3 regions of the Arthrobacter sp. UYCu511 genome follow, and region 3 is predicted to be linked to each of the others. Evidence: riboswitches for the same ligand, from Rfam matches in the RefSeq annotation. Region 3 holds a riboswitch; each other region holds the start of a gene.
The links. A riboswitch is a leader RNA that binds a small molecule or an ion and turns the genes downstream of it on or off. The one in region 3 is predicted to bind S-adenosylmethionine.

Region 1: another riboswitch for S-adenosylmethionine. It lies ahead of ABIB48_RS04955 (DUF1737 domain-containing protein); the one in region 3 lies ahead of ABIB48_RS10015 (aminotransferase class V-fold PLP-dependent enzyme).
Region 2: another riboswitch for S-adenosylmethionine. It lies ahead of ABIB48_RS06640 (bifunctional o-acetylhomoserine/o-acetylserine sulfhydrylase); the one in region 3 lies ahead of ABIB48_RS10015 (aminotransferase class V-fold PLP-dependent enzyme).

What each region holds. Positions count from the first base shown of each region.
Region 1 covers NZ_JBEPPB010000002.1:362,469-372,350, reverse strand. The annotation lists gene ABIB48_RS04985 (ABC transporter ATP-binding protein) at 1-630, shown strand, start outside; gene ABIB48_RS04980 (energy-coupling factor transporter transmembrane component T family protein) at 627-1,421, shown strand; gene ABIB48_RS04975 (L-lactate dehydrogenase) at 1,541-2,494, shown strand; gene ABIB48_RS04970 (UDP-N-acetylglucosamine 1-carboxyvinyltransferase) at 2,761-4,293, shown strand; gene ABIB48_RS04965 (O-succinylhomoserine sulfhydrylase) at 4,335-5,546, opposite strand; gene ABIB48_RS04960 (rhodanese-like domain-containing protein) at 5,557-5,949, opposite strand; gene ABIB48_RS04955 (DUF1737 domain-containing protein) at 5,946-6,206, opposite strand; SAM riboswitch class IV at 6,312-6,430, opposite strand; gene ABIB48_RS04950 (Pr6Pr family membrane protein) at 6,575-7,216, shown strand; gene ABIB48_RS04945 (aminodeoxychorismate lyase) at 7,222-8,151, opposite strand; gene ABIB48_RS04940 (HdeD family acid-resistance protein) at 8,217-8,822, opposite strand; gene cls (cardiolipin synthase) at 9,009-9,882, shown strand, end outside.
Region 2 covers NZ_JBEPPB010000003.1:206,162-216,043, reverse strand. The annotation lists gene efeU (iron uptake transporter permease EfeU) at 76-1,770, opposite strand; gene ABIB48_RS06660 (histidine phosphatase family protein) at 1,895-2,572, opposite strand; gene ABIB48_RS06655 (CPBP family intramembrane glutamic endopeptidase) at 2,643-3,524, shown strand; gene ABIB48_RS06650 (VOC family protein) at 3,700-4,338, opposite strand; gene ABIB48_RS06645 (Tex family protein) at 4,453-6,981, shown strand; SAM riboswitch class IV at 7,202-7,319, shown strand; gene ABIB48_RS06640 (bifunctional o-acetylhomoserine/o-acetylserine sulfhydrylase) at 7,395-8,711, shown strand; gene metX (homoserine O-acetyltransferase MetX) at 8,804-9,882, shown strand, end outside.
Region 3 covers NZ_JBEPPB010000006.1:29,674-39,555, forward strand. The annotation lists gene ABIB48_RS10005 (Nramp family divalent metal transporter) at 1-837, opposite strand, end outside; gene ABIB48_RS10010 (class I SAM-dependent methyltransferase) at 960-1,727, opposite strand; gene ABIB48_RS10015 (aminotransferase class V-fold PLP-dependent enzyme) at 1,860-3,272, opposite strand; SAM riboswitch class IV at 3,317-3,430, opposite strand; gene hisN (histidinol-phosphatase) at 3,592-4,407, opposite strand; gene rsgA (ribosome small subunit-dependent GTPase A) at 4,546-5,664, opposite strand; gene aroA (3-phosphoshikimate 1-carboxyvinyltransferase) at 5,668-7,017, opposite strand; gene ABIB48_RS10035 (DoxX family protein) at 7,024-7,539, opposite strand; gene ABIB48_RS10040 (sigma-70 family RNA polymerase sigma factor) at 7,746-8,507, shown strand; gene rsrA (mycothiol system anti-sigma-R factor) at 8,510-8,770, shown strand; gene ABIB48_RS10050 (group III truncated hemoglobin) at 8,797-9,306, opposite strand; gene ABIB48_RS10055 (hypothetical protein) at 9,313-9,780, opposite strand.

The DNA.
Region 1 (9,882 bases), on a different contig from region 3:
CCTTCAGTGCAGGTGCGTGCCGGGCAAGCGCTGAGTGTGACCGGCCCCAATGGGTCTGGAAAGTCAACGCTGGCACTGACCCTGGCCGGGCTGCTGGCCCCAGTGAGTGGTCACTTGGCTGCGCTGGAACCCTTGGCGCGCGGTGCCGGGCCCGAGCCGCTGAAATGGCGTGGACGGGATTTGATCAGCCGGATTGGCACCGTCTTTCAGGAACCCGAGCACCAATTTGTTGCTGGTACGGTCCGGGATGAGCTGTTGTTTGCGCCGAGGCTGCTAGGCCGTGGCGAGGATACCGTGGATGAACTACTGGTGCGCCTACGGCTGGAACACTTAGCGGACGCCAACCCGTTCACACTTTCGGGTGGGGAGAAGCGGCGGCTGTCAGTGGCAACAGTGCTGGCGGCGAGCCCACAACTCCTGGTCTTGGACGAGCCTACGTTTGGACAGGACGCGAACACGTGGGCCGAGCTGGCCTCCTTGTTAACGGAGCTGCTGGATGCAGGCACGGCCGTGGTGTCGGTGACGCATGACGCCGCCTTCAGCGCAGTGCTCGGTGGGGAGCGGCTGGTCTTGGGCGCACCAGCGGACCTTGCCGGAGCGCAGGCGGCTGCAAGGATGGCGCAGCGATGAGCGTTGACATTATTGCTACACCGCGGTCCACCGCACTGCTGGCCCGGGCCAACCCGTTGGCGAAGCTCGGAGCCGGAATGGCCCTGACCGTGGTGTTGCTGGTGAGTGTGGACTGGGTCTCTGCCACGGTGGCACTCGTACTCGAATGCATACTTCTGCCGCTGGCTGGATTGAGCCTGCGAATGCTACTGACCCGCGGCTGGCCCATCCTGCTGGCTTCCCTGGTGGGTGGCTACGGAACAGCTCTTTTGGCGCCCAAGACCGGTGAACTGCTGCTGGCCTTGGGCCCGGTCACCTTCAGCACCGGATCCCTGGAGGCTGGCGTGGCTATCGCCTTGCGTGGTCTGGCGATTGCCCTGCCTGGGATCATCGTACTGGCCTCCACCGACCCCACTGATTTGGCCGATGCGCTGGCCCAAAAGCTGCGCCTGCCCCATCGCTTTGTACTGGGCGCGCTCGCAGCGATGCGCCTAGTGGGGTTGCTTGTGGCCGAATGGCAAACGTTGGGGATGGCACGCCGCGCACGTGGTGTGGGCGGCGCTTCCGGGCTGTTCAGCCGGTTAAAGGCGCAACTGGGACAGGCCATGGCGTTGCTGGTGCAGGCTGTTCGGCGGGCATCGCGGTTGGCAGTGACCATGGAGGCGAAGGGCTTCGGTACGGGTGAGCGGACCTGGGCCCGTGAATCGACCTTCAGCCATATCGACATCGCGGTGGTGGCCACAGGATTGGTGATCGCCGGCGTGTCAGTGAGCGCCGCCGTCGTACTGGGCACCTGGAATCCAGTGTTCTGATAGTTCCGGCTTTAACGCACCGTTCCCCGCGGCGTGCACGCGGGGAACGGGATTTGCGCTCTGGCTGAAGTGCTAGGACATAATCCGTGTCTGTCCGGCTGGGCGGGGATACTTGGAGCATGACTATCCCTCGCAGTACCAAACTGACCATTGTTGGCGCCGGCAGTGTCGGGACCTCACTGGCCTACGCCGCCCTGATCCGTGGATCCGCCCGCGAGGTGGTGCTCTATGACATTGCCACGGCCAAGGTTGATGCCGAAGTTTTGGATTTGGCCCACGGCACGCCCTTTACCGGATCCTCACGAATCACCGGCGGCAGTGACATAAATTTGGTGGCCGATTCGGACGTCATCGTCATCACTGCGGGGGCCAAGCAGGAACCGGGGCAGACCCGGCTGCAGCTGGCTGAGGTCAATGTGGGCATCCTGGAAAAGATGCTGCCGCCCATGGTGGCGCTGGCGCCCAACGCCGTTTTCATCCTTGTCACAAACCCGTGCGATGTGCTCACCGCTGTAGCCGAACGCATCACCAACCTGCCTCCCGGGCGGATTTTCAGCTCCGGGACGGTGCTGGACTCCTCCCGGTTGCGCTGGATCGTAGCCGAGGCGGCGGCCGTTGCGCCGCAGAGCGTGCACGCGCTGATCATTGGCGAACACGGTGATACCGAATTTCCGTTGTGGTCCTCTGCCACTATTGGGCAGACTCCACTCTCGCAGTGGACTGATGGCGCTAAAGGCTTGCTCTTTCCCCGCGAACGGCTCGAAACCATCACTCATGACGTGGTCCACGCCGCCTACAAGGTCATTGCCGGAAAGGGTGCCACGAACTACGCCATAGGGCTTTCCGGTGCCCGCATCGTGGAGGCTGTGTTGCAAAATGAACGCAGTATTCTGCCTGTCTCCAGCGTCCTCCACGGCTACCGCGGTATTGATGGTGTGGCCCTGAGCGTGCCCTCAGTTGTTGGAGCTGGTGGAGTGCAGCGGGTCTTGGACACCCATCTGGATGAGCGCGAGGCTGAACAGCTCCAGCACTCGGCGGAAACGTTGGCCGCAAGCATCGCGCTCTTTTCCTAGACCCCGTAATTTTCTGTGCCCGCTGCGGTTCAAGGGCGGCAGCGGGCCAATGTGGGCAAGTGTTTGGTTAAGCGTTGGGCGTGTAATGGGCGTTGTGTGGGGCAGCTGGCACAAGCCGGGGTACCGTAAAGGGAGAGCCTGCCAGCTTGGACTGGAGCGGCCTGGATTTATCGCATGCAACGGTTAATTTAGAGGTTTTTTGCCATAATTGACCATCAGGTCACATAATTCCTATATAATATGCATCCTGTGATATAAAAGTTGTTATGACTCAAGTGGCTGCAGAAACCGTTGGTGTGTTGGTGCGAGACGCACGTAATGAAAAAGGTTGGACCCAAGGCGAACTGGCAACCCAGTTGGGGACAAGTCAGAGTGCTGTAGCCAGGATGGAACAGGGCAAACAGAACCTGAGCCTGAAAATGATCCAACGCATGGAAGCGCTCTTGGAGGCCAATCTGGTCAGCCTGGGGGCGGTCAGTAAGAACGAGGTCACCCATTTGCGCGTGCGCGGTGGGCGTGAACTCTCCGGAAGCGTTGATGTGAACACCAGCAAGAATGCGGGAGTGGCCCTGCTGTGCGCCAGTCTGCTCAACCGCGGCACCACCACGTTGCGCCGTGTAGCTCGCATTGAAGAGGTCAACCGCATTGTTGAACTTCTGACATCCATCGGGGTCCAGTGCCGTTGGCTCGAAGACAACGACCTCCAGATCCGCCGCCCTGCCGTTTTGAACTTAGCTGCCATGGATGTTGCCGCAGCCAAGCGCACCCGGAGCGTCATCATGCTGCTGGGCCCACTCCTTGATGAAGCTAACCCGTACCGTATCCCTTACGCCGGCGGCTGCGACCTTGGCACCCGCACGGTGGAGCCGCACATGCAGGCGCTGCGTGAATTCGGCCTCATCGTCAACGCACATGACGGTTTCTACCAGGTACAGGCACCTGTCAGCGATGCCGAAGACCGCACTTTTGTCCTGACCGAGCGTGGGGACACTGTCACGGAAAATGCCATCATGGCTGCGGCACTGCGTAGCGGAACCACTGTCATCCGCAATGCCAGCCCCAATTACATGGTCCAGGACCTCTGCTTCTACTTGCAGGGTCTGGGCATCTCGGTGGACGGTGTTGGTTCCACCACGCTGACCATCAAGGGCAAGTCAGTGATTGACGTTGACATTGAGTACGCCCCATCAGAGGACCCCATCGAGGCCATGAGCCTAATCACCGCCGGCATCGTGACCAAGTCCAAGGTCACGGTCCGCCGCGTGCCGATCGAGTTCATGGAAATTGAGCTGAAGGTCCTCGAGCAGATGGGTTTTTGTTACCTTAAATCGGCTGAATATATGGCCCGCAACGGCAAGACACGGCTCGTGGATATCACCACTTTGCCGTCCGAGCTAAAGGCTGCCCCGGATAAGATCCATCCCATGCCATTCCCGGGCCTGAACATTGACAACCTGCCGTTCTTCGCCGTGATTGCCTCCTGCGCCGAGGGCACCACGCTCATCCACGATTGGGTTTACGAGAACCGGGCCATCTACCTGACGGAACTGAACCGCCTCGGCGCCGGCGTCCGCCTGTTGGATCCGCACCGCATTGACATCAAGGGCCCCGTTGCGTGGCGTGCCGCCGAGATTGGCTGCCCGCCGGCACTGCGTCCGGCCGCCTGCATCCTGCTGGCCATGCTCGCCGCCAAGGGCACTTCTGAATTGCGCAACATATATGTGATTGAGCGCGGCTACGAAGATCTGGCCGAGCGGTTGAACACCATTGGCGCCGAGATCGAGTACTTCCAAGACTGAGTACAAACGCCAGCGGCCTTGCCACTGCTGTTTTGGCCAGCCTAAATGGCCGCCAGGGCCACCGCGAGATCCAGCTTCAAATCATCCACATCCTCCAATCCCACCGACAGGCGCAAGAACCCGTCGCTGAGACCGATCGCGGCGCGCCCCTCGGGCCCCATGGCACGGTGCGTGGTTGTGGCCGGATGAGTGATGAGAGACTTCGCATCCCCTAAGTTATTGGAAATATCGATCACGGACAGCGCGTTCAGCAGCGCAAACGCGGCATCCTTGCGAGTACCCGACACTGGCTGAGCCAGCTCAAATGTCAGCACCGTGCCTCCGGCCTTCATTTGCTTTTTGGCCAAATCATACTGCGGGTGGGACGGCAGATGCGGGTACAGCACGCGTGCCACCTGCGGTTGGGCTTCAAGGAATTCTCCGAGTGCCAAGGCATTGCTGCACGAGTGTGTAACCCGCAGATTCATGGTTTCCAGGCCCTTGGTGAGCACCCATGCGTTGAACGCGGAGAGCGCCGGGCCCGTGTGGCGCATCAGGTTCTTGACGGGCCCTTCGATGAACTCCTTGGTGCCGAGGATTGCGCCACCCAACACCCGGCCCTGGCCATCAATGTGCTTGGTGCCCGAATAGACGATGATGTCCGCGCCGAAATCGCCGCAACGCTGCAACAAGGGAGTTGCGAAGACGTTGTCGGCCACCACCTGCGCGCCAGCGGTATGAGCTAGATCGCACACAGCTGCCACGTCAATGATTTCCTGCATGGGGTTCGACGGTGACTCGAAGAAAACGGCCGTGGTGGGCACCGATAAGGCCTCGCGCCACTGATCCAGTTCCGGCCCGTCAACAAATACGGTCTCCACACCCCACCGCGGCAGCAGCTCATTCAGAATCACAAAGCAGGAGCCGAACAGGGACCGTGCTGCCACCACTCGGTCCCCGGCTGCTAATAAGGCACCCAAGGCGGTGAATACGGCTGACATGCCCGACGCCGTCGCAAAGCACGCCTCTTTTCCTTCCAACAGCCGCAGCCGTTCCTGGAAGGTTGCCACGCTCGGGTTGCCGTAGCGCGAATACACGAAGCGGTCCACCTCGCCCGTGAACGCCTGCTCGGCAGCTTCCGCCGATTCGTAGACAAATCCGGAGTTCAAAAAGAGGGCTTCGGAGGTTTCTTGAAAATTGCTGCGGTCAAGCCCGCCGCGTACCGCCTGGGTGTCCTGCCCCCAAGTGGCTGCGTGCTCATTAAAGTTGCTCAATGATATTTCCTTAGCGCCAGGGGAGGTTGCGGTTCTTCCAGCCGTTGAGAATCCGATCTCCGTAGGGATCAGTTTCTCCTTCAAAGCCTTCAAGTACGTTGTAGGCGGTGTACCCGGCGGCTGTGGCTGCTTCGGCGGCGGCAATAGAGCGGGCACCGGAGCGGCACAGCACTATCAGCTGCTTTTCCGGGGGTACTGCTGCCGCCAGCTCTGCCAGAAAATCAGGGTTGCGGGCGCCCGCGGCGAGATTCCACTGGATAAAAACCGGTTCTGATTTCAGCGTTGAGGTGTCGGGGACGCCAATGTGTGCCCATTCGCCCGCTGTCCGTACATCCACGAGTGTTGCCCCCGCGGCTACAGCTTCCCAGGCTGCGCCCGGGCTCACATCTCCCGCGTAGCTCATGCGATGCCCTCGCCATCAAACTCAAGTTCGGCGTCGAGATCATCCACGGCAGTGGCGACGGCGGCATCGCTGCTGGCCACGGCCTGCGGAAGAATCACGGCCTGCGCGCAAATGACGCTGGTGCCGTTGTAGGTGAGGGCGGGGCCGCCGTGCAGCACATAGCCGTCGGCAAGGGCGGTGGAAATGCGCTCGCAAAAAGAGCGGTCATCAGGGCCGGTGATGAGCCGGTAGGCCAGGGGGGATTCGTCCGCGGTCATGGTTCTCTCCTCATTGCAAATGGCTGCGCGTTGCAAACGGGAGCTGGTGGCAGTTGACGAAGAGTTGGTTGTAAATGTCCGCTCTTGAGCCCGCACCACAAGGAAAGTTCACGCTTGCAAACGCCAGCCTAGGTAGCTGGTTTGCCGAGTAGTCACCTGAGGCACCCCGCCGGAAAGAGGGTTGCCGGCCAGCAAGTCAGGGCTTAACGCTGGCACTCATTACTCACCTTGAAAGTAGCACACCACGTGCCGGGTCCGGTGAAGAACCTGCCAGTGTGCACAAACATGACGGCGACACCCAGATATCCGTTCACATGGTGGCGGGACGGACCTGATATCTCTGCCGCGTCCATGACATGATGAAACCCATGACAACTCGGCGATTGTTGGCGGCACTACGGTTTCTCTTCGGCGCGTTCACTCTTGTGGCAGTGGGCATCCAATTTGGCATTCACCTGAGCCACGGTTTCAACGTGTTGAACTTCTTCAGCTACTTCACGAACCTGTCCAATATTCTTGCCGCCGCCGTCCTGCTCACGGAGTCAGTACTGACCTGGCGCGGGAAGGAGCTGGGCCCGGCTTGGCAGGTTCTGCGGTGCGTATCGGTGGTGTGCATGGCCCTGGTGGGGATCGTGTTCACCGCCCTGTTGCGCGAGGTGGATCTCGGCGCGCTCCTGCCCTGGATCAATACCTGGCTGCACTACATCATGCCCATTGCGGTTGTCGCGGATTGGTTGATCCAACCGCCGCGCCGGCCCATCCCGCTGACCCGGTTGGGTGTTGCAGTGCTGTTTCCGCTGGCATATTTGGCCTATTCCCTGATTCGGGGCGCCGCCACGGACTGGTACGCCTATCCCTTCTTGAACCCCGGCAACGGGGGCTACGGCGCCGTGCTGCTCAGTTGTGTGGGGATCGCGGTAGCCTTCCTGATCGCCAGCGCGGTGCTGATTCTTCTGGGCAACAAGCTCCGCCCGCTTGTTAGGCCTGTGCCCAGCGGTCAGTCGAACTGATGTGTTTACAACGTGGTGGCCAGGAGCGCCGATAGTTCCGCCGTAAGCTCGGCTCGGATGGCGGCCGTGCCGATTTCCTTCCCGTCAATGGTGGTCACGGGCGCCAGTAGCCGCAGGCTGGAAATGAGCCACACGGCGTCGGCATCCAGCAGATCGGCAGGTGTTAGTGGACCGTAACCCAGCTCCCACCCGGCTTCCTGCGCAGCTGCGAACAGTGCGCCCTGCGTGGTGCCGGGCAGTATCCCGGTGTCCAAATGCGGGGTGATGAGCCGCTTGAGCGGTACGCCGGAATCGTCACTAACGTGTGCTAGAAGAACTGACGATGTGGGCCCTTCCAACACGAGCCCGTCACCGCTGGTGAAGATCACGTCATCCGCGCCCTGGTGGTGTGCGTGCCGAAGTGCGGCCATGTTCACGGCGTAGGAGAGTGTTTTGGCGCCCATCAAAAGCCAAGGGGCACGGGCTGCAATATCGCTGTCATAGCCACGCTCCAACAAGAGCACGGCCAAGCCCTTCTCCCGCTGGGCAGCCAACGAGGCGGACACCGGGCTGACCGTGACCCACGCTGTGGGGGAGTTGGCGCCCTCGGGGCCTCGGGTAGCGATAAGGCGAACCACGCACTGGCGAGATTCGTTGCTTGCACCGTGGTCTGCGGAATCCTCTGGTGCCCCGGCAGCATAAGCTGTGAGCGCCGTCGTAATTGCCGCCTGCCACACCCCGGCGTCAGGGATGAGTAGGTCCATGGTGCTGGCCGAGACGGCAAGGCGATCTAAATGAGCCCGGATTTTGCGTGGCTCCCCATCAATAGCGAGCATGGATTCAAAGATCCCGTCACCGCGGGTGAGCCCCTGATCCGTAACCAGAATGTTGGGAACGGTGGCGTCTGCAACGCGGCCGGCCGGGTGGGCGGGGTCCAAGAAAACCAGAGTTGTCATGACTGAGATCTTATCCCCACCCGCTCCCTGCCCTCGTGCCTCGGTCTGGGTCCCTCGCAGTCGTACTAGCGTGTGAGGGACTTGCCGAAGGTGAAGGCACGGACCAGGCCCACCACACCCAAGATGATCAGCATGATGGCTGTTATCAGCAACAGCCATTGTGCGGTCCAGACGGGAACAGCGAGCACCGTGATGCCGGCTACCACGCTGATGGCGCCGAACACGATGGCCCAGGTGCGGGTGGGGCCCTTGCCGGCTTCGGCCATGGCGATGATGCCTTCAATAATCCAGCCGATGCCGATCATGATGACGGTGAATACCAGCAGGAGCTCGCCCGTCGCGGCCGAGTTACGCAGGGCGATGATGCCGGCAACCATCACGAACAGGCCCAAGAGAACATCCAGGATCCGCATCCCGGCGGAAAGGCTGTGGCTAAAGATGCCAACAGCTACCTTGATACCACCAGTGATGAGGAAGTTGATGCCTAAGATTACGGCCACCACAGCCAGAGTCTTGGTGGGCCACAACAGCAGGATAATACCGAGAACCAAGGCCGCAACGCCGCTAATGGCAAAGGCTAGGCGCAAACCCTTTACTGCCTTCTCCGTGATTTTTTGCGGATCTAAGGCAAAAACGTCCATGCTGACGGTTGGATTGTTTGAGCTGCTCATGGCGCTACATCCTCACTTCGGGAAGTTCAAATTATGCTCAGCATAGCCGCAGCACCTCACCCGAGCACAGCAAGTCACAGCTGGCGCACGTCACACGGCCAGCGTTGCGAGTGGGCCTGTGCGAAAGAGCCGTTAGGCTATTGTCACTCGCGGCTGAAAAGCCGGTTTAGCTAGGAGGCATGCGTGATTTGGACGGCGTTTAGCCTGCCCACAGGCAGTGTCTGGCTGTCTGCGCTGATTGTACTGGTGGATTTTGGCATCCGAGTGGTTGTTTTGGGTGTGATTCCGGGAAACCGGCGCCCCACTACTGCCATGGCGTGGCTGCTGTGCATCTTCTTCCTGCCCTATGTAGGGTTGCTCCTTTTCCTCATGTTCGGCAATTTTCGGCTTTCCCGGCGACGGCGTGAGAAGCAAGACGCCGTCAACCAGCGCATCATGGAAGGCACTAAGGGCATTGCGTCTTTGGTGCCCGAATATGATGGGCCGGCCTGGGTTAAATCGGCCATTGAATTGAACCAGAATCTGGGGTTTTTCCCGGCCATTGGTGGCAATACTGTCCGTCTGATTAAGGGATACCAGGAGTCCTTGGATCTTATGGCCGATGAAATCAGCCAAGCCACCGACTACGTCAACGCCGAGTTTTACATCATGAGTTCAGATGCCAGCACGAACAGGTTGTTCCAGGAGCTGGAAGCTGCGGCTGAACGCGGAGTCCGGGTGCGGGTACTTTTTGACCACATTGGGTCACTGCGGGTACCCGGCTATCTGGGGATGATCCGCCGGCTCAAGGCGAGCAAAATCCAGTGGCGGCGCATGCTGCCACTGCTGCCTGTCAAAGGCCAATGGCGCAGGCCGGATCTGCGCAACCACCGCAAGATTCTGGTGGTGGATGGCCGGGTGGGTTTCACGGGTTCACAAAACGTCATTGAGCCCTCCTATCGAAAAAAACGTAACGTCAAGGTTGGCCGTCAGTGGGTAGAACTCATGACACGTTTGGAAGGCCCCATTGTTGGCACCCTGAACGTCATGTTCGCCACTGATTGGTCCTCGGAAACCGAAG
Region 2 (9,882 bases), on a different contig from region 3:
AGGGTGGTCTAAAACGTGGTGTCTACAAAAGGATCGATTTCATGGCGTCCAGCGGCTGTTTCAAGATGCTGATTTTCAAGATGCTGCTGCCGAGCGCTGCGGGGTGGTTTCGGATTTTGTGGCGCGTGCTGTGCTGGTACCTGCTGCCCGGAGCTTTCGCAGGCCTGCGACGGCCAGGAAGAGTGCGGTGATGCCCAAGAGCGCTGGCAGATACCGCGCCCACAGAACGTTTTCTGAGGCGGCGGATTCGTAACTGTTCAGTGCCGCCACGGTGGAACTGACCTGGGCGTCCGGGACGTGCCAGCCTTGCGCGTTGTGCACGGCAATGGTCCGTGGTGAGCCAAGCCCGCCCCCGGTGAGGGTGAGGGTGCTGGCCTGAGTGTTGACGGCGTCCACTATGACCCCTTGGGCCATCCAGAGCGTGATCTGGCCCTGGTGCTTCCACGAGGCGGTGAAGGGGCCCGGGTTGGCTGAGGCGCTGATACCCACCGGCATGCGGCCGCCGTTGAGAGTGGCCAGTTCCTTGGCAGTAAGGGTGGCAGATTCGGTGCTCTCGCCGGCAGTTCTCTGGCCAGCCGTGCCGCCGGGTGCACGCAGGCCGGCAGTTCTCTGGCCTGGTGCGCTCTTGCTCGTGAAGACCGAGACGGTGCGCCCGGCGTGAGATTCCGTGCCGTGTCCCGTGAGTTCATGCGAAATTTCGGTGCCGTTGCTAGCTGTTTCTACGAGGGAGAGGGATGCTGGCGCAGACCAAGAAGCAAAGAGATCTCCGAGAGTGGCACCGGAAGCGTCTCTTTGCTGCGCAACGCGCAGCGTGGCTGCCGGGTCACCGGAGGAGGTGATGGCCGCCGTCGTGCTGGTAGCAAGAGGGTTCGCGGGGATGGCCAGGGGTGCGGTGATGGCGAGGGTTAGGGCAGCAACGCCCATGGCTCCGGCGCTGGCGAAGTACACGCGCGGCAGGGCTGCCGGGCTGGGTCGCCAGGTGCGCGGCCAGAGGATGAAGGCCAGCATGGGGATCAGGTACAGGGCCCAGCCCAAGAGCTCCACAACGCGGGGATCCGGCGGGATGCCGAACACGCCGGTGAGGATTGCGGCCCGGGCGGAGCCATTGGGTGCCAGCCAGGTGAGATCTATCGTGGTGCCTTGGCCTACGTTAATCCACCCGGCCTCGTGCGCGGTCCGTAGGGATTTCATGACCAGGCCGGCGGCCACGAACACCAGAAATATGCCGGTGGCTTTGAAGAACTTGGCCAGGTTGAGCTTGATGGCGCCGCGAAAGAGCAGGAAGCCAATGCCGCAAGCAATACCCAAACCCAGCACGGCGCCCAATCCGGCTGCCAGCGGGCTCAGGGATGATTGGAAGGCGGCAACCATGAAGACGGCGGTTTCCACGCCTTCTCGCAGCACGGCCAGAAACGCCATGAGCGCCAGTGCAGTGACGGAGCCGCCCTTGAGGGCCGACCAAGCATGCGTCTCGAGAACGGATTTCATGGAGCGCGAATTCTTGCTCATCCACAGGATCATGTAGGTCACTATCAGCACGGCCGCGGCGCCAATGAGCGTCTCCATGGCTTCTTGCTGCTGTTGTGGCAGCGCCGCTGAGACTAGTTCCAGCACAATTCCTGTGAGGGCGCTCAGGAGGACCGCGGCACCCACACCCAGCCACATTGGCCGAAGGGATACGCCATTGCGGCGCAGAAATGCTGCGATCATACCCACTATGAGAGCGGCTTCGAGGCCTTCACGAAGGCCAATGACAAATGTTGCGAGCACGTGTTGCTCCGGAGTCCGTCGAAGGTGCGACTGGGGTCTGCCCCTGTACTTAGGCAAGGTTACCCTTTGAAGGACTAAAAAATATAATTAGGCCAGTGGAGTGTGGCCTATTGCGGCACTTGTGTCACCAAATGTGTTCGGGAGCGTCCATGACTGTTTTGGTGGGCTCGGCGGCCGTCCATTGCCCAAAGGGGGCGTCCAGGATGTAGCGCTGGCCGTCCTTGATGAGGGTGCGAGTTTCGGCGTTGGAGGGATTGTTCAGTGACTCAAAATACTCCACCGACCAGTGGAACCAACGCATGCAAAATAGCCGCATGGTCAGCCCGTGCGTGACCAGTAACGTGTTGGGAGCGTAGTCGGGGCGGGCCCAGTGGCGGAAGAGGGTTTCCATGAAGGAGGAGACCCTGTCATAAACATCTGAGCCCGATTCGCCTTCCCGAAAGCGGTAGAAGAAGTGACCGTAGGCGTTGCGGAGTTCCTTTTGGTCGGCAATCTCTGCGGGGTTCTGGAAATTTGCCCAATCCTGCTCCCGCAACCGCGGCTCTTCCATGACGGTCTCTACGAGGTCCCCCAAATTCATGGCTTCAAGGGTTTGATGGGCACGCAGATACGGTGAGACATAGACGCGCACTTTTTGGCCATCCAATTGCCGGCGCACATGCTCACCGGTTGCCTTCGCCTGGGCCACGCCCAGCTCCGTCAATGGGATCCGGTAATCCGGCAGCCGGTTGTAAATGCTCTGGTCCACATTAGCCGCCGACTGGCCGTGACGGACCATGATGATTTGACGAGGAGCACCCATCTGCTGACCCTATCCCAGCCGGGGTGCGGTCCGGGTGCACAAATGCTCTGGGCCGTGCATCATTACGTATATGAGTGAACAGCGTCCCGTACTTCCCGCTTCCGACGGCGGCCCTTTTGTCCCAGCCCCAACCCCCTCACGTGCCGGGGGCGCTGGACTTGTGGGAAGCCCTGATTTTGCTGGGGGTGCGGATTTTGCTGGGGGTGCGGAGTGGGGGAGTAAGTCCCGGCGCCGGCTGATCATTGAAGTATTGCTGGTCCTGGGACTCTCACTGGGGCAGTCGGCCGTGTACTCGGTGGTCTCGTTGCTGGACAAAATGAGCCGGGCACCCATAGCCCAAGGCACTTCTACCTTGAATACTGTCCAAAGCAACCGCGAGTTCTTTGACTTTACGTACCAGATTCTTGGCATCTTCTTTGCCCTGGTGCCGGTCATGCTGGTGTTTTATCTGCTGGCCGAGCCGGGCAAGTCAGTGTTCAAAAAGATCGGGCTCGATTGGCGGCACCCGTTCCGTGATGCGCTGGGTGCGCTGGGCTTGCTGGTCATCATTGGGGTGCCATCGTTAGGGCTGTATGCGGCTGGCCGGGCCATGGGCATCACCACCGAGATCATCCCCAGCGCCCTGAATCAGTACTGGTGGACTATCCCTGTACTGATCCTCTCAGCCATCCGGGCCGGGGTGCTGGAGGAAGTGATTCTCAACGGCTACCTGCTGGGGAGGTTGACAAAGATTGGGCTAAGCTGGTGGGCTGCCATCTTCCTGGCGGCATTGCTGCGGGGAAGCTATCACCTCTATCAAGGCTTCGGCCCGTTCATTGGCAACTTTGCCATGGGCCTGCTCTTTGGCTGGGTTTATAAAAAGTGGGGCCGAGTAGCGCCGTTGGTGATAGCCCACGCGCTGGTGGACATTGCGGCCTTCACGCTGGGCCCGGCACTGGGCTTCGGCGGCTGATGTTTTCTGCCCGGCGTGCTGTGTGCACTGTGCGCCGGGTACGCGTGGGCGCGCCGAGGACCGTGGACCGTGCGCCGGGTACGCGTGGGTACGCCGGGCGAACTGAGAAACGCCAGCAGGGCCCACCCTCACTGGAGGATGGGCCCTGCTGGCTTAGTGCTTGATGGTGAGAGTGCTAGATGGTGACCTGGCCGTTAGCCGTTTCAAAGGTGACGGACATGATGCCGGGGGTGCCGCGCGGGGCGATCCATTCCACAGCGACGTCTTCCAGAGGGGCCTCGACGGGTTCGCCGAGCCATTCTGTGACGCGTTCGGCGCTGCCGGCAATGGTCAAGGAGGACAACCGCACGGTGGCGGCACGGGCCTGGGAAGGGTGCAAGGTGGGGTCGCCCTCCCATTTGAGCATGTAGGGGACTTGGGGGTCGGCAATCAGGCCCTTGATGCCGATCTGTTGCCAGATAAGTTCCTGGCCGTCGGGGAATTTGCGGTTGCCCGGGACCGCGCTGCGTCCCAGTCGATCCTCAAAGGGGGCTAGGTCGTCAACGGCGACGCACCAACCCATCCAGCCACCACCTGCTGCGGAGCGGGCCTTGACAGCCTGTCCAAAGGGGGCCTTATCCGAGGCCGGGTGGTTGAGGCACTCGACAATTTCCAAATAATGGTGATCGGTCAGGGGGATGATCATATTGCGGGTGCCGAAGCGCGGGTGTATTCCGCCCTTCACCGCGGTGACCCCGAGGGCTGTCGCGATTCGCTCCGTGGTGGCAGCCAATCCATCTGATTCACTGGCGTAAGAAACATGATCCATTCGCATGAGTTCATCTTGGCACTTTGTTCCATTCCGCTCGACTTAGCGTTACCTAAGTCACATGGGACGTCTGATGTTGGGGTGCTGCGCGAACTCTGCCGGTGGGGCAGAATTGATAAGGTGACTGAGACTGATGCACCCTTGAATCTGCCCACCGCCGCAACCGTGGCCGAGCGTATAGCCACCGCCATTGCCGCCGAGTTGGGTGTGCGCGCCGCCCAAGTGCGGGCTGCCATTGGCTTGATGGACGACGGCGCGAGCGTGCCCTTTATTGCCCGGTACCGAAAAGAAGTCACCGGGACCCTCGATGACACGCAATTGCGTGATCTGGAGGAGCGGCTGCGTTATCTGCGTGAGCTAGAGGCCCGCCGCATGGTGGTGCTGGAGACCATCCACGGGCTGGGCAAACTTAGCGCGGTGCTGCGCCGATCGGTGGAGACTGCCGCCACAAAATCGGAGCTGGAGGATCTGTACCTGCCGTACAAATCCACCCGCAAGACCAAGGCGGATACGCCTAGGGAAGCGGGTCTGGAGCCTTTGCTCGACGCGCTGCTGGCGGACCCCTCAAAGTTCCCGGCCGTAGAGGCTGACGCCTTCGTGGATGCCGGACGCGGTGTGGACACAGCCGATGACGCGCTTGCCGGCGCCCGAGCCATCCTGATTGAACGTGCTGGTCAGGACGCGGTTTTGGTGGGCGAGCTGCGTGAACGGCTCTGGAAAACTGGCCGGCTGCGGTCCTCCGTCAAGGCGGGCAAGAGCTCCGACGGGGAGAAGTTCAAGGACTATTTTGACTTCGCACAGCCGCCGCACACCCTGCCCAGCCACCGGGTATTGGCCCTGTTGCGCGGTGAAAAAGAGGGTGTGCTCTCACTGGATTTGGCAGAGGGTGATACCCGCGATGCAGACGCTCAAGTGCAGGCCCGCGCCAAGTATGAAAACGCCGTGGCCCACTCACTTGGCATTGCCGAATCCGGCCGCGCTGCCGACTCCTGGCTCGTGACCAGTGCCAAGCTGGCGTGGCGCACACGCATCCTGACCCGCCTCTCGGTGGACCTGCGCGTGCGCTTGTTCCAGAGTGCAGAAGAGGAATCAGTGCGGGTCTTTGCTGCAAACCTGCGCGATGTTCTGCTCGCCGCCCCGGCCGGAAACCGCTCCACCTTGGGCCTTGATCCGGGCCTGCGCACAGGTACCAAGGTGGCGCTCGTGGACGGGACCGGCAAAGTAGCGGCAACGGATACCATTTACCCGCACGCACCGGTAAATCGCTGGAACGAATCCCTGGCAACCCTGGTATCACTGGCGCAAAGGTATGACGTTGAGTTGATTGCTATTGGCAACGGCACGGCGAGCCGTGAAACTGACAGGTTGGCCACTGAACTTGTGGCTGAGCTCAAGCGGATCAATCCCGAGCGAAAGGTCACCAAGCTGGTGGTCTCCGAAGCTGGCGCGTCCGTCTATTCGGCGTCCGCCTTGGCTAGTGCCGAACTGCCTGGCATGGATGTGTCTTTGCGCGGCGCTGTCTCGATTGCTCGCCGGCTACAGGACCCGCTGGCCGAACTGGTCAAGATCGAACCCAAATCCATTGGGGTGGGGCAGTATCAGCATGATCTGACGCCGGCCAAGCTGGACCGCTCCCTCGACGCCGTCGTAGAAGACTGTGTCAACGCCGTGGGGGTGGACCTGAATACTGCTTCACCTGCGTTGTTGGCGAGGGTGGCCGGAGTGGGTCCCTTGTTGAGCGAGAATATTGTGGCTCACAGGAACCAGCACGGGCCCTTCAGCAAGCGGCGCGAACTGCTCAAGGTGGCGCGGTTGGGGCCCAAGGCTTTTGAGCAGTGTGCCGGGTTCCTGCGGATCACCGGGGGAGCGGAGCCGCTGGATGCCTCCAGTGTGCACCCTGAAGCGTACGGTGTGGCACGTAAAATCCTCGCTGCAGTGGGTGCAGGGGCCCACGATATTGCCGGAGGCGTTGGGGCCGTGGGTGGCGTGAACCCGGCCGACTTCGTGGACGGTGACTTTGGTCTGCCCACGGTTGCTGACATCATCTCCGAGTTGCAAAAGCCTGGCCGTGATCCCCGGCCCCGTTTTGAGACTGCCACCTTTGCTGAGGGCATTGAGAAGATCACCGATCTGCGCCCCGGCATGATTCTAGAAGGCACCGTGTCGAACGTGGCCGCCTTCGGAGCCTTCGTCGATATTGGTGTCCACCAGGACGGGCTGGTCCACGTCTCAGCCATGAGCAACAGCTTCGTTTCGGACCCGCACACCGTGGTTAAATCCGGTCAAGTGGTGCGGGTGAAGGTTCTAGAAGTTGAGCCCGAGCGCAAACGCATCTCCTTGACGCTGCGCCTTGATGATCAAGCCGGGGAGAGGAACGCCAAGCCCGACGCCGGCTCCCGCGCGTTAGGAGGTCCCTCACCTGCGCGCAGTGCGCCCCAAAGTGGCAACCCGGCGGCCAAGAGTGGCGGCCCGGCTCCGAAGAGTGGAGCTAGCGGCCAGCGCCGGCAGGGGAATCCGGGATCGCAGGGCCGCCAAGGCGGGCAGCCCCGGGATAGAGGGACGGGCACCTCCACCAATACGGCTAATACCACCAACACAGCCAGTACAGCCATGGCAGAAGCCCTGCGCCGCGCAGGCCTAGGAAAGTAATCACTCGCTTACCGGCCAGCCCGGTCAAGCCAGTGGAAAATGATCCCGATCTACACCCGAAACCCTGCCGGGCGCCGTGCAGGGGGAAAAATCTCTCCAATATCAGTGACTAATTCGCCCTAAAGCTCTCTCTTGCGCAAATTCCACGCAAATATTCGCAAAAAGTCATAAACTCGTCATATTCTTGCGAAATCTTGGGCATTCTTTCACACTGGAGGCAGGTCATGAGTGTCAGCGAATAGCCCCGGCTTGCTGACCGGCAACCCTCCTTCCGCGGCGGGGTGCCCCGGGTGAAGACCTGGCACCGAACCATCCGGTTTGAGGTGCAAGCGCGGGCCATATCCGTTCAGGCCCTTCCCGCATGGCGCGGTGGAGGGCCTTTGCCGTAGGCCTCTAGTGTGAAGGAAACAACCATGAGCAACGGTTGGTCATTTGAAACCCGTCAGATCCACGTAGGTCAGGAGCCCGACGCCACCACCGGCGCCCGTGCCCTCCCCATTTATCAGACCACGTCTTTCGTCTTCCCGTCCGCAGAGAGCGCTGCCGCCCGCTTCGCGTTGACCGAGTTGGAGCCCATCTACACGCGCCTGGGCAATCCCACCACGTCCGTTGTTGAAGACCGCATCGCGAGCCTTGAAGGCGGCGTTGGTGCGCTGATGCTGGCCTCGGGGCAGGCCGCCACCACGTTCGCCATCTTGAACATTGCCGAGTCCGGGGACCATATTGTCTCCAGCCCCAGCGTGTACGGTGGCACGTTCAACCTGCTGGCCCACACGCTGAAGAAGCTCGGCATTGAGGTCACCTTCGTTGCCGATCCCGATAACCTGGATCAGTGGCGTGCCGCCGTGCAGCCCAATACCAAGGCCTTCTTCGGCGAGACGGTCTCCAACCCGCGCCAGGACGTCCTTGACCTGGAAAACATCAGCGCGATTGCCCACGAGGCCGGTGTGCCGCTGATTGTGGACAATACTCTGGCCACCCCGTACCTGATCCGCCCGCTGGAATGGGGTGCGGACATTGTCATCCACTCCGCCACCAAGTACCTCGGCGGGCACGGTACGGCCATTGGCGGGGTAATAGTTGACGGCGGCAAGTTTGATTTCGCTGCAAACCCGGAGAAGTTCCCCGGCTTCAACACCCCGGATGAAAGCTACAACGGTCTGGTCTATGCCCGTGACTTGGGTGTGGGCTGCGCACTAGGTGCCAATCTCGCTTACATTCTCAAGGCTCGTGTGCAGTTGCTGCGTGACCTGGGAGCAGCAATTTCCCCGTTCAACGCCTTCCTGATCGCTCAGGGCATCGAGACGCTGAGCCTGCGCGTGGAACGGCACGTCAGCAACGCCGTCACGGTGGCACAGTGGCTGGAAGGAAATGAAAACGTGGAGGCTGTGGCCTACGCGGGCATTCCCTCCAGCCCTTGGTTTGAGCGCGGTCGCAAGTACGGCCCCAACGGCACTGGTGCCATCATCGGTTTTGACATCTTGGGAGGGCTCGAGGCTGGCAAGCGTTTTGTTGACGGCCTAGAGCTGCACTCGCTGGTGGCTAACTTAGGTGATGTGCGTTCCCTCGTCATCCACCCCGCTTCCACCACCCACGCCCAGCTCACGCCGGAGCAGCAACTGGCCGCAGGTGTACGGCCGGGTCTGGTGCGCTTGTCGGTGGGTTTGGAAAATGTTGCAGACATCATCGCTGACCTTGAAGCCGGGTTCCGCGCCGCAAAATCGGCGTGATCCGCGTGGGACGGGCTGTGGATAAGGGCTTGTTGTCCTCGGGGTTCGCTGCTGCCGCGGCGCAACCTGTTGGTGAGGACTTCTGTGCAGCTGTGGGACAAGGCGGAGGTGTGTTGCGCTCGATCGAGATCGGCGCCCTTCCCCTAGAGGCCGGGGGCGTGCTGCCCTCGGTGACCATGGCTTTTGAATGCTGGGGGACATTGAACGCCGCCGGTGACAATGCCGTGCTGATCCAACATGCCTTGACCGGAAGCACGCACGTCAGCAGAGGCGAGTCCGAGGAAGATGGTTGGTGGGAAGGCCTCGTTGGCCCCGGCGCCGTTATTGACACCAACAAGTACTTTGTGGTGTGCGCCAACATGCTGGGCGGCTGTTACGGAACCACCGGCCCCTCCAGTATTGCGGAGGACGGCAAACCCTACGGTTCCCGGTTCCCCTTCATCACCATCCGTGATTCTGTCGAGGCCGAGGCCCGGTTGTCGTCGCGCCTGGGCGTCACCTCGTGGCATGCGGTCATTGGCGGTTCCATGGGCGGTGCCCGTGCACTGGAGTGGGCGCTCATGTACCCCGAAAAGGTGCGCCGCTGCGCCGTCGTCGCTTCCTGTGCCTCCAGCACGGCCGAGCAAATTGCCTTCGCCCAGGCCCAGGTGCTGGCCATCCGGCAGGATCCGCATTTTGTTGGCGGCGACTATTACGACGGCGCTGCCCCCACCACAGGTCTGGGACTGGCCCGGCGGATCGCGCACATCACCTACAGGTCTGAGCCTGAAATGGGTCAACGGTTTGGCCGTAAATCCCAGGACGACGGCGGCACCATTAGCCACGTGCGGCTCGCCCCGGAGGTGGGGGGACAGTTCCAGATCGAGAGCTATCTGGACCACCAGGCGCACAAGTTGGTGGGCCGTTTTGACGCGAATAGTTACATTGTCATTACCGAAGCGCTCATGAGTCACGATGCGAGCCGTGGCCGGGGGAGCCTGGAACAGGCCTTGAAAGTGGCCTCAGGGGTGGAATTCATGGTGGCTGCGGTCAACAGCGACAGGTTGTATTTCCCCACCCAATCGGAGGAGCTCGCGGCAGCGCTGCCTGGAAATGTTGTGGTTGCCAGCATTGATTCACCCATTGGACATGACGGTTTCTTGACCGAAGTGGCCGCGGTGGGTGACCTGCT
Region 3 (9,882 bases):
ATGGGCTCCTTCAATACTGTCAGTTCCAGAGATTCCACCCAAGGTGGAGGCCGCTAGCAGTAGCATGCCAATGTTGACGGCGCCGGCAAGAATAAGGGCCAAGACTACATCGATCCGGGTCGCCTTGATGATCTGGCGCAGGCGCTCTGGGGTGCTGCGGGCATCCGTATGGCGGTCCTTGGCCAGCTGTGAATGCAGATAAATGGCGTGCGGCATCACCGTTGCACCCAGCATGCCAGCCGCCAGCATGATGCTATTGGCGCCGTCGAACCGGGGTACCAGCCCGCCGATCACACCTGCCGGATCTGGTGGACTGAGCACCAGGCCTGCCAGAAAACCAATGGTGATAATGACGAGCAGAACAATAATGACGCTCTCAAAATGGCGTTGGCCGCGTCTATTCTGAACTGTCAGCAGAGCCATGGAAGCCAGGCCCACAATGAGCCCGCCTATGGGCAACGGAACCTGAAACAGCAAGTGTAGGGCGATGGCGCCGCCCACCACTTCCGCAAGATCGGTGGCCATGGCCACGAGCTCGGCCTGCACCCAAAAGAGCCGGCGGTTGCGGGTGCTGAAGCGTTCACCCAAGTGCTCCGGCAGGGATTTGCCCGTCACTACCCCCAACTTTGCGGATTGGTACTGGACCAGCATGGCCATGACATTGGCTGTGACCAAAACCCACACGAGCAGGTAGCCGTATTTGGCGCCGGAGGTCAGGTTAGCGGCCACGTTGCCGGGATCAACGTAGGCAATGGCCGCGACAAAGGCCGGGCCCAGCAGCAGCATCATGCCACCGCGAGGCCTGCGCAGTGTTGCCCTCTTGGCAGTGTCGAGCAAGGTCTCGCCTTTCGATGATCCTAAGTAGTTTATTTAGGTATACCGAAATTCTAAAACGTGGCAGGGGTGGTTGTCGAGCCGGGAATGACTTATAGAAACTTTACGGGTGGCCCGGGCCGCAGCTAGCGTTTTTGCGCCCGCCATGTTTGGGAGCTGTACGGTAGCTCAATGCTTTCACCAGGCGCGTGTTCCAGATGCTCATACAAGTACCACTGCAGATTGGTGATGACCTTGTCCCTGACCTGGTCTGTTGCCCTGAGGTAATAGCTGCGTGACTTTGCCAGATCGATGATCTCCTCAGCCGTGCGCTGCTGGGACCAACGGGTGGTGTGAGGCTGGGCAGGGAAGAATTCCGGACCAATCTGAGGGCTGAAATCTGCCTTGTGCACATCCCCTGCGTGCATGATCCGGGCCAAGCGGTGAACCCAGGGGAGTCCGACGTCCAGCTGGTTCCAAATCAGGCCCAAGGTTCCCCCCGGACGCAGTACGCGGGCAATCTCGGTACTTGCCGCGAGAGGATCCACCCAGTGCCAAGCCTGGGCCACCACGGCCAAGTCCATGGATTCATCCGGTAGGAGCAACTTTTCGGCGGTACCCACAACAGTGGTGACCTGGGGCAGCTCCGCGTCAAGTTGCGCCAGCATGTCCGCTGAGGGGTCCACCGCCGTCATCGAGAAGTTGTGGAGGGCCAACAGCTGCGTGTATTTGCCCGTGCCTGCACCAATGTCCACCACATCTTGGACGCTCCCGGCAGTTTCCAGCAGCCACGTCAAGGAATCCTCAGGGTAACCCGGGCGCACCAAATGATAATGCCCCCCGCCTTCCAAAAACGCGGCGGCCATGTGTTTGCGCCGCGCCGCATCAAAGACCGGTCCGCCGGTGCCTGCCATGGTGCTCCTGAAAGTTGTGCCGGTCAATGCCGTTCAACTTTACCCCCAGGTGCTCCCCGCCCCGCACTTCCGGACGCTACTGCGTCTGCAAAATATGCCCGAATCTAACCGAGCGCTGGTATGTAGGGTGGGTTAGTCGATGCTGCAGGGGGCTGCCCCTGCTGTCCCTGGCGTGTTCGGGGCCCAGCTGGGGTACTCCCGGTTGTCATTGGCGGGGACCCAGCGGCCGGAATCCACCACGTAGTCCCAGCCCAAGCCCTTCTGCAACAACGTTTGGATTCCGGCCACCAAGCGCTGAGCGTCCTCCAGCTGTGAGCCCACACCAAAGCTTGCGCGTAGGGAACCCGCGGGCAGGCCCAAGCGGTTAAGCAGCGGGTGTGCGCAAAACTTTCCGTCACGCACGCCCACGCCGTGCTCGGCGGAGAGGTATGCGGCCACCAACCCGGCGTCGTACCCGGTGACCGAGAAGTTGACCACCCCAATGCTGCCGCAGTCCGGGTACGTGTCCGCGTCGCTAAAGAGCGAGTGGACAGTGACGCCCTCTAGCTCGTTGAGGCCGGCCACCAAGTGGGCGCGCAATTGCTGCTCGTGCTGGTGCCAGTCATCGGCATTCAGCGCAGCCAGCACAGAGGTGGCCTTGGCCAAGGTGGCGGCACCCAAAACGTTGGGAGTGCCGCCCTCGTGGCGGGCCGGTCCGGTGGTCCAGCTGATGGATTCAAGCCGGACGTCCTTCACGGCTCCGCCACCGGCAAGGTGAGGGTGACCGGCGTCGAGCCAGTCAGGGCGGCCCACTAAAACCCCGGCGCCGAAAGGGGCGTAAAGCTTGTGGCCCGAGAACGCCAAGTAGTCAATGCCGGTGGCAGTCAGATCGATCCGGCGGTGCGGCGCCAGTTGGGCGGCATCGAGAACAATCCGGGCGCCATAGCGGTGCGCCAGGGCGGTCAATTCGGCCACGGGCAGCACCTCCCCTGTCACGTTGGAGGCTCCGGTAACGGCCACGAGCAGCACGTTTCCTGCCCGCAGCGCCGTCTCAACACGGTCTAAGGTAGCGGCGATAGAGTCAGCGCCAACAACTGAACGGTGCGGCAGGGCCTGCCAAGGCAGCAGATTCGCATGGTGTTCAATGTCCAGGTAGAGCACCTCGCCGTGAACGTTGGAACGGCCCTCGGTGAAGCCCCTCTGTTGCAAAATCGATTCCACACAACCCGCCAACAAGTTCAGCGAATCTGTGGTGTTACGGGTGAAAATGACCGTGTCATCAGGCCGGGCGCCCACAAAACCGGCAACAATCTTGCGAGCATTTTCATAGACGGAGGTGCTGACCTGCGAGGCGAATCCAGCGCCACGGTGCACGCTCGCGTAGAACGGCAGCACCTCATTCAGGTGCGCTGCCACGTCCTTGATGGCCGGGGCAGACGCTGCATAGTCCAGGTTGGCGTAACGCACATGCCCGCCGTGAATCAGGGGGGCCGCCAGATCCTGGCCTACCACGGGCAGGAGCGGTGAATCGATGAGTTGTGTTGCATCCAAAACGGCAGAGCTCATGAGAAATTCCTTCGACACCAAAGGACCTTTTGGGGGTGCCAAGAAGTCCGCGCTTGCCAGAACCGAACAGGTTTGGCCAGGTCGTCACCCGGGGCACCCCACCGCGAAAGGAGGGTTGCCGGCCAGCAAACCGGGGTTTAGCGCTGGCACTCGTGACCTATGCCCAAAAGAGTAGCCCAAGATTTCTGCCGGTGCATCTATTACGTTTCATTTCGCACACCCTGGGTGAGTGCCGCGGATGGTGAAACAAAGAACGACGGCGGGAGGCCGCCGTCGTTCTTAACTCACTTGTACTTTATTATTTTATGCGTTCAACGGGTCAGCCCAACAAGTCATCCCAATTGGGGTTCAGGCGTTGTAAAACTTCCGTGTGGAGGATGGAATTGGTGGCCAGGGCGTTGCCGCCGAAGGGGCCGTCGGCTCCCTCGAGCGAGGTGAAACGGCCGCCGGCTTCCTGCACAATGGGGACCAGTGCAGCCATGTCATAGAGGTTCAGTTCCGGCTCACAGGCAATGTCAACACTGCCCTCAGCCACCATGCAATACGACCAGAAATCGCCATAGGCCCGGGTGCGCCAGACATCGTCGGTCAGGGAGATGAACTCATCACGGTTGCCACGTTCGGCCCAGCCCGTGAGCGAAGAGTATGAGAGTGAAGCATCTTTGAGCTCGGCCACATTAGAGACTCGGATGCGGGTGGCGGCGGCGAGTGACTTGCCCATGTATGCGCCCGTTCCTTGGGCCGCCCACCAACGCTTGCCCAGCGCAGGGGCACTAACAAGGCCGACTACGGGGACGCCGTCGTCAATTAGAGAGATCAGGGTGGCCCAGACCGGCACACCACGGACAAAGTTCTTGGTCCCGTCAATGGGATCGATAACCCAGCGCCGCGAACCGTGGCCACTGCTGCCGAACTCCTCACCCAGGACTGCGTCGCGGGGGCGGACCCGGGAGAGCTGGCTGCGGATGGACTCTTCTGCGGCCTTGTCGGCGTCGGTGACAGGGCTCAGATCCGGCTTGGTCTCGACGGCCAAATCCAAGGCCTTGAAACGGGACATGGTCAGGGAGTCAACACTGTCAGCAAGGACATGGGCCAGGCGGAGATCGTCGTTGTACGTCTGGGGTGCGAAGGTCATGGGTTCACGCTATCGCGGTTTAGGCCCAACACCCGTCAGGACGCCGCTGGGCCTGAGCACCATTTGTCCGCCAACGGTGCGCCACTCTTGAAGTGGAGCACCATTGACGGGTCAACCGTGCGCGGCACCAGGGCCGCGCTAGTCCGTGCTGCCAAGTTCCTTTTCTGCGGCACGGCCTTCGGTACGGTCGCTGGTGCCCAGCAGGCGCCGCAGCGAGGCAAGCCGTGCCGGCCCCGATGCGCCCGCGTGCCCGGCGGCAACGTAGGTATCCACACAGCAATTGACGGCGGCGCTGTCATGTTTGCAGCCGCGCTCACAATCCTCCGTGCCCGGTTGCAGATCCGGGAAGGCCGCAATAATGCGGTCGGGGTCCACATGGGCCAGACCAAAGGAGCGGATGCCGGGGGTGTCAATGATCCAAGAACCGGGCACTGCATCTTGCAATTTCAGCGCCAACGCCGAGGAAGAGGTGTGACGGCCGCGGCCTGTGACGGCATTGACGCCGCCTGTGGCCCGCTGCGAACCTGTCAAGGCGTTAACCATGGTGGACTTGCCAACGCCTGAGTGCCCCACCAGGACGCTGACCTTCCCATCGAGGTATCCGTGCAATTGTTCCACGGCGCCACCGGATAGGAGCGCGGAGTGGCCGTCGTCGCTGCGTGCGTCGATGCCAAAGACGCCGTCCGCGGCAGTGCGGCTGATGATGACCGTCATGTCCAGGTGCTCGTAGTTGGCCAGCAACTCTGAAGGGTCCTTGATGTCTGTTTTGGTGATCAGCAGCAACGGCGCAATTCCGGAGTCATAAGCGGCCACCAGGGCCCGGTCGATGAAGCCAGTGCGCGGTTCCGGATTTGCCGCGGCCACCACAATGACCAGCTGGTCTGCGTTGGCCACCACCACCCGCTCCACAGGATCGGTGTCATCGGCACTGCGGCGCAGCAGCGTGCGGCGTTCCTCGATCCGGACAAGCCGGGACAAGGTGTCAGGCTTGCCGGTGGTATCTCCCACGAGAGAGACAAAGTCCCCGGCCACCACGGGATTGCGCCGCAGTTCCCTGGCACGGGCCGCGATCAGGACACGTTGGCTGGGCAGGTCCTCATCCACAATGGCCGTGTACCGGCCCCGATCCACCGTGATAATCCGGCCAATGACGGCATCTTCATGGGCGGGCCGGTCCTTGGTGCGCGGACGGCTGCCCTTCTTATTGGCTCGGACGCGGACATCGGATTCGTCCCAGTTGCTGTAATCCCGTGCCATACCCTAAACCCCGGCTTCAACCGCCGCAGTGCTACCGGTGCCAGCGGACGGTTCGGCGGTTTGGGCCACCATATCCGCCCACATGGCAGGGAAACCAGGCATAGTTTTGGCCGTAGTGCCAATGTTTTCAACCTCGACGCCGGGCACGGCCAAGCCGATGATGGCGCCAGCCGTGGCCATCCGGTGATCGTGGTAACTGTGGAAGACGCCGGCGCGCAGCGGTGCCGGGGTAATGATCAGGCCGTCCTCGGTTTCCACAGCATCCCCGCCCAAGGCGTTGATCTCGGCAACCAGAGCGGCCAGCCGGTCCGTCTCATGCCCACGCAGGTGTGAGATCCCGCGAAGGCGCGATGGCGTTGACGCCAACGCGCAGATGGCTGCCGTGGATGGGGCCAGCTCTGATGTGTCAGAAATGTCCACACCGCGAATTTGCGCCCCGCCCGTAACTGTCAAGACACCGTTTTCGAGTGTCACCGTGGCACCGAACTGGGGCAGGATTTCACGCCACTTATCACCCACCTGGGTGGTGTTGGCGGGCCAGTTGGGGATGCGGACGGTGCCGCGAGTAGCCAGCGCAGCCGCCAGGAAGGGGCCGGCGTTGGAGAGGTCCTGTTCAAGTTCCACGTCAAAACCGGCAATGCTGGCAGGCTTGACGAACCAGTGATTAGGGGTGGAATCATCCACAGAAACGCCCAAGGACCGCAGGATTTCCACAGTCATGGAAATGTGGTCCACGCTGGGGACGGACTCGCCAATGTGCTCAAGGTGCAGACCCTGGGAAAAACGGGAAGCAACCAGCAGAATTGCCGAAATGAACTGTGAGGAACCGCCCGCATCAACTTGCACATGGCCGCCGTGCACAGCGCCGGTGCCGTGAACAGTGAACGGCAAGAAACCATCCTCACCATCGTCAACCCGCACACCGAGCCCCTCCAGTGCCACCACAATCGGAGCCATGGGACGCACCAACGCCGCGGGATCGCCGCTGAACCTCACAGCACCGGAAACCAGTGCGGCCAGCGGAGGGACAAAACGCATGACAGTGCCCGCCAGGCCGCAGTCCACCAGAATCCCGGAATCGGGAGCAGAAAAATCGGCAGGAATGGGGGTGACCACCAGATCCGGGACATCACCGTTACCGGGAACTTCCAAGATGCCGGCACCCAAGGCACGCAGCGCGCCGATCATGAGGTCCGAATCGCGCGATTGCAGCGGTGCGCGCAGACGGGATTCACCCTCGGCGATGGCTGCGAGAACAAGATACCTGTTGGTCAGCGATTTGGAAGCCGGAATTCTTACAGTGGCATCCAGAGGCAGTGCGGAAAAAGGTGCGGGCCAATGGGCGGTGGTCATGGGTTCTTACTGTCCTGTCACATCGTGAGCGAGCGCGCGGACTTGCTTATCCGCATTCTTCAACTGGGTTTTGGCATTCTTTTTGCCGCTCGCAAGCAGTTTCTCGGTGCGCCAAGCAAGACCCGGACGCCCCTCGGTATCCATACTTGCCAGCAGAGCGCCGCCAATCAAGGCAATGTTGCTTGAGAGCTGATTGCGCCGGTGGGCACGGTTTTCCTTGGTGTCTGTGTTCGCATTGCGGTACTCAACCACAGTGGACAGCCCCGCCGTCAGGGCCAGCACGACGGCGGCGGGCCGGGAAAATTTGCCAGCGGCCAGCAGGACGCCGGCACCCACCTGGGCTGCGGCAAGTGCCCGGGCGAGAGTTTTCTCACTGACGTCAAGGGGCAGGGCCGCACTGAGCGGGCCCAAAACAGGTGAGAGTTGCTTGGCTGTCGTCTCTGCGTGGCGCAACCGGTCTAAGCCGGAAAAGATAAACGACGACGCGAGCATAGGGCGGGCGATTGCTCGGATAATGGACAAGGAGGCCTCCTTAGTGGTGCTGTCAGCCATCCGTGGGCGGCCTGTGCCAGCCCGCGGAAGGCTCATGCTGTGTACAAGTCTCCCACGAGTGTTAGTGCTCATGCGCTCATTGCGGAATATCCCGCGCCGTTACCCAGTTTGAATGATTAGAGATGGTTCCAGAGAGCGCCGGGTAGGCGGAAGAAACGTGTGAAGGAAAGGCGGCTATGCAGACTCTTAGCCCTGTGGCGCGTGCAGCAACGGACGGGGAGCTGCGTCTGAGCATAGACTCATCAGTGATGAACACTTCCGAGCCTGAGCAAACCACCAGTACCGAAACTGTGAGCACGCCCACTGTGGCTATCACGGACGTTGCTGGTGTTGATGTTGCCAATGAGTCCATTGAAGCAAGGCGCGCCCGTTTTGAACGCGATGCCATGGTGTACGTTGACCAGCTATATTCGGCGGCCATGCGCATGGCGCGAAATCCTGCAGACGCCGAGGATTTGGTGCAGGAGGCCTACACCAAGGCCTTTTCAGCGTTCCACCAATATAAGCCGGGCACAAACCTGAAGGCTTGGCTGTACCGGATACTGACCAACACCTACATCAACTTGTACCGCAAGCGTCAGCGTGAGCCGCTGCAATCCAATGCTGATTCCGTGGAGGACTGGCAGCTGGCACGGGCGGAATCGCATACGTCCGCGGGTTTGCGTTCCGCCGAAGCAGACGCCCTGGACCACCTGCCAGATTCGGACGTGAAGAACGCACTGCAAGCCATTCCGGAGGAATTCCGGTTGGCCGTGTACTTTGCCGATGTGGAGGGATTTGCCTACAAGGAAATCTCAGAGATCATGAACACCCCCATTGGCACCGTGATGTCACGGCTACACAGGGGAAGAAAACTATTGCGAGATATGTTGGCTGACTACGCCGTGGAACGCGGTTACCTCAAGGACGCCAAGCAACTAACTGAGACGGAGAAATGACCATGGGCGACTGCCAAAGCCTGGGCGATTGCGACGACGAACGCATCGCAAGGATCTACGAATACCTTGACGGCGCGCTGTCCTGCGAGGACCTCACCGAGATCAAAAATCACCTTGACGCCTGCACCGACTGTTCGCAGGAGTACGATCTGGAGTGCGTCATCCGTTCCGTGGTGAAGCGCTCCTGCAAGGAAGCCGCTCCGGAAACCCTCAAGGCAGCCATCCTGGCCCGCCTCCATGCAGGTAAGCCAGCCGCCGTTTAGCGGGCAGCCGTTTAGCTGACAGCCGTCTAGTCAGCAGGCGTCGGAGGACGCAGGGAGATGGTGCTGTACTGACTGGCCGGCCGGCCCGTCACGCGCCGGTGCAGCGAACCTGCGATCAGATGTGCCTGCACCTTCGCCATTTCGGCTTTCTTGCCAGCAAAGAGCTCGTCCACAGCGGCGGTCCATAACTGCAGCCAACGGTTGAAATGCTCCAGGCTCAGCGGTTCTTTAGCGTGGATATGGAAGTGGATCTCCAAGGCATTCCTGTTGTACAACCCGGCCTTGAACAACACTGTCTGCCAAAAGTCAGCCATGATGGGCAGGTGCCGCGGCAGGTCCATGTGCACCACATCGGTGAAGATGTACCCGATCGAAGCATCCGCGAACGCCTTGGTATAAAAGCTCTCCACCAGCATCAAGATGTCCTCCCGCGTGGTGATATCGGGGAGCTCCGCCGCGCATTTTTTCGTGCTGGAGGGGTTGTAGGCTGCCACGTTCGACGCCGTTCTGCCGGAGTTGCGTGCCGTGCGTTTCATGGGTGCCTAAGCCGCCACGGCAAGAAGCAGCAGAACGCCGGCTAGAGGAAGGGCAATGGCCTTGAGAAGTTCCGAGGCAATGTAGGTGATGTGCGTGATGGTGGCGACTTTGGCCTTCACCGCGGTACCGCCCGAGTGGGTCAGGGCCGTGTCCGAGAGTGCCTTGGTCCGCGCGGACATTGCAGGGCGCAGAACCAGGGCCTGTAGGGCCAAGGCAATAAGGGGCAATGCCAATATAATGCCGATAGGCAAAGTTACCAGGTCCTGTCTTTGCGTCCATGCGCCCACCATGGCTACTGCCAAGAGCGCCTCCACCAAGTTCAGCACCTTGAAGACGAGCCTGCCAATGCCAACTCCCAAAGCGTGAGTCATACCCGGGGCCTTGAACTTCAGCGGCGTTTCTATGAATGAGATGGCGAAGATCATGCCAAACCAAACAAACGGAACTATGACCAGCACAACCAGCGCGAGCATTTCCCAACTTCCTTCGAGGGCGGCAAGACGCCGTTATTTCCAGCCTATCTTTAGAACAGTATTTTCCGTGATTAATGGGCTGGTGCGTAGCTCACACAGGGT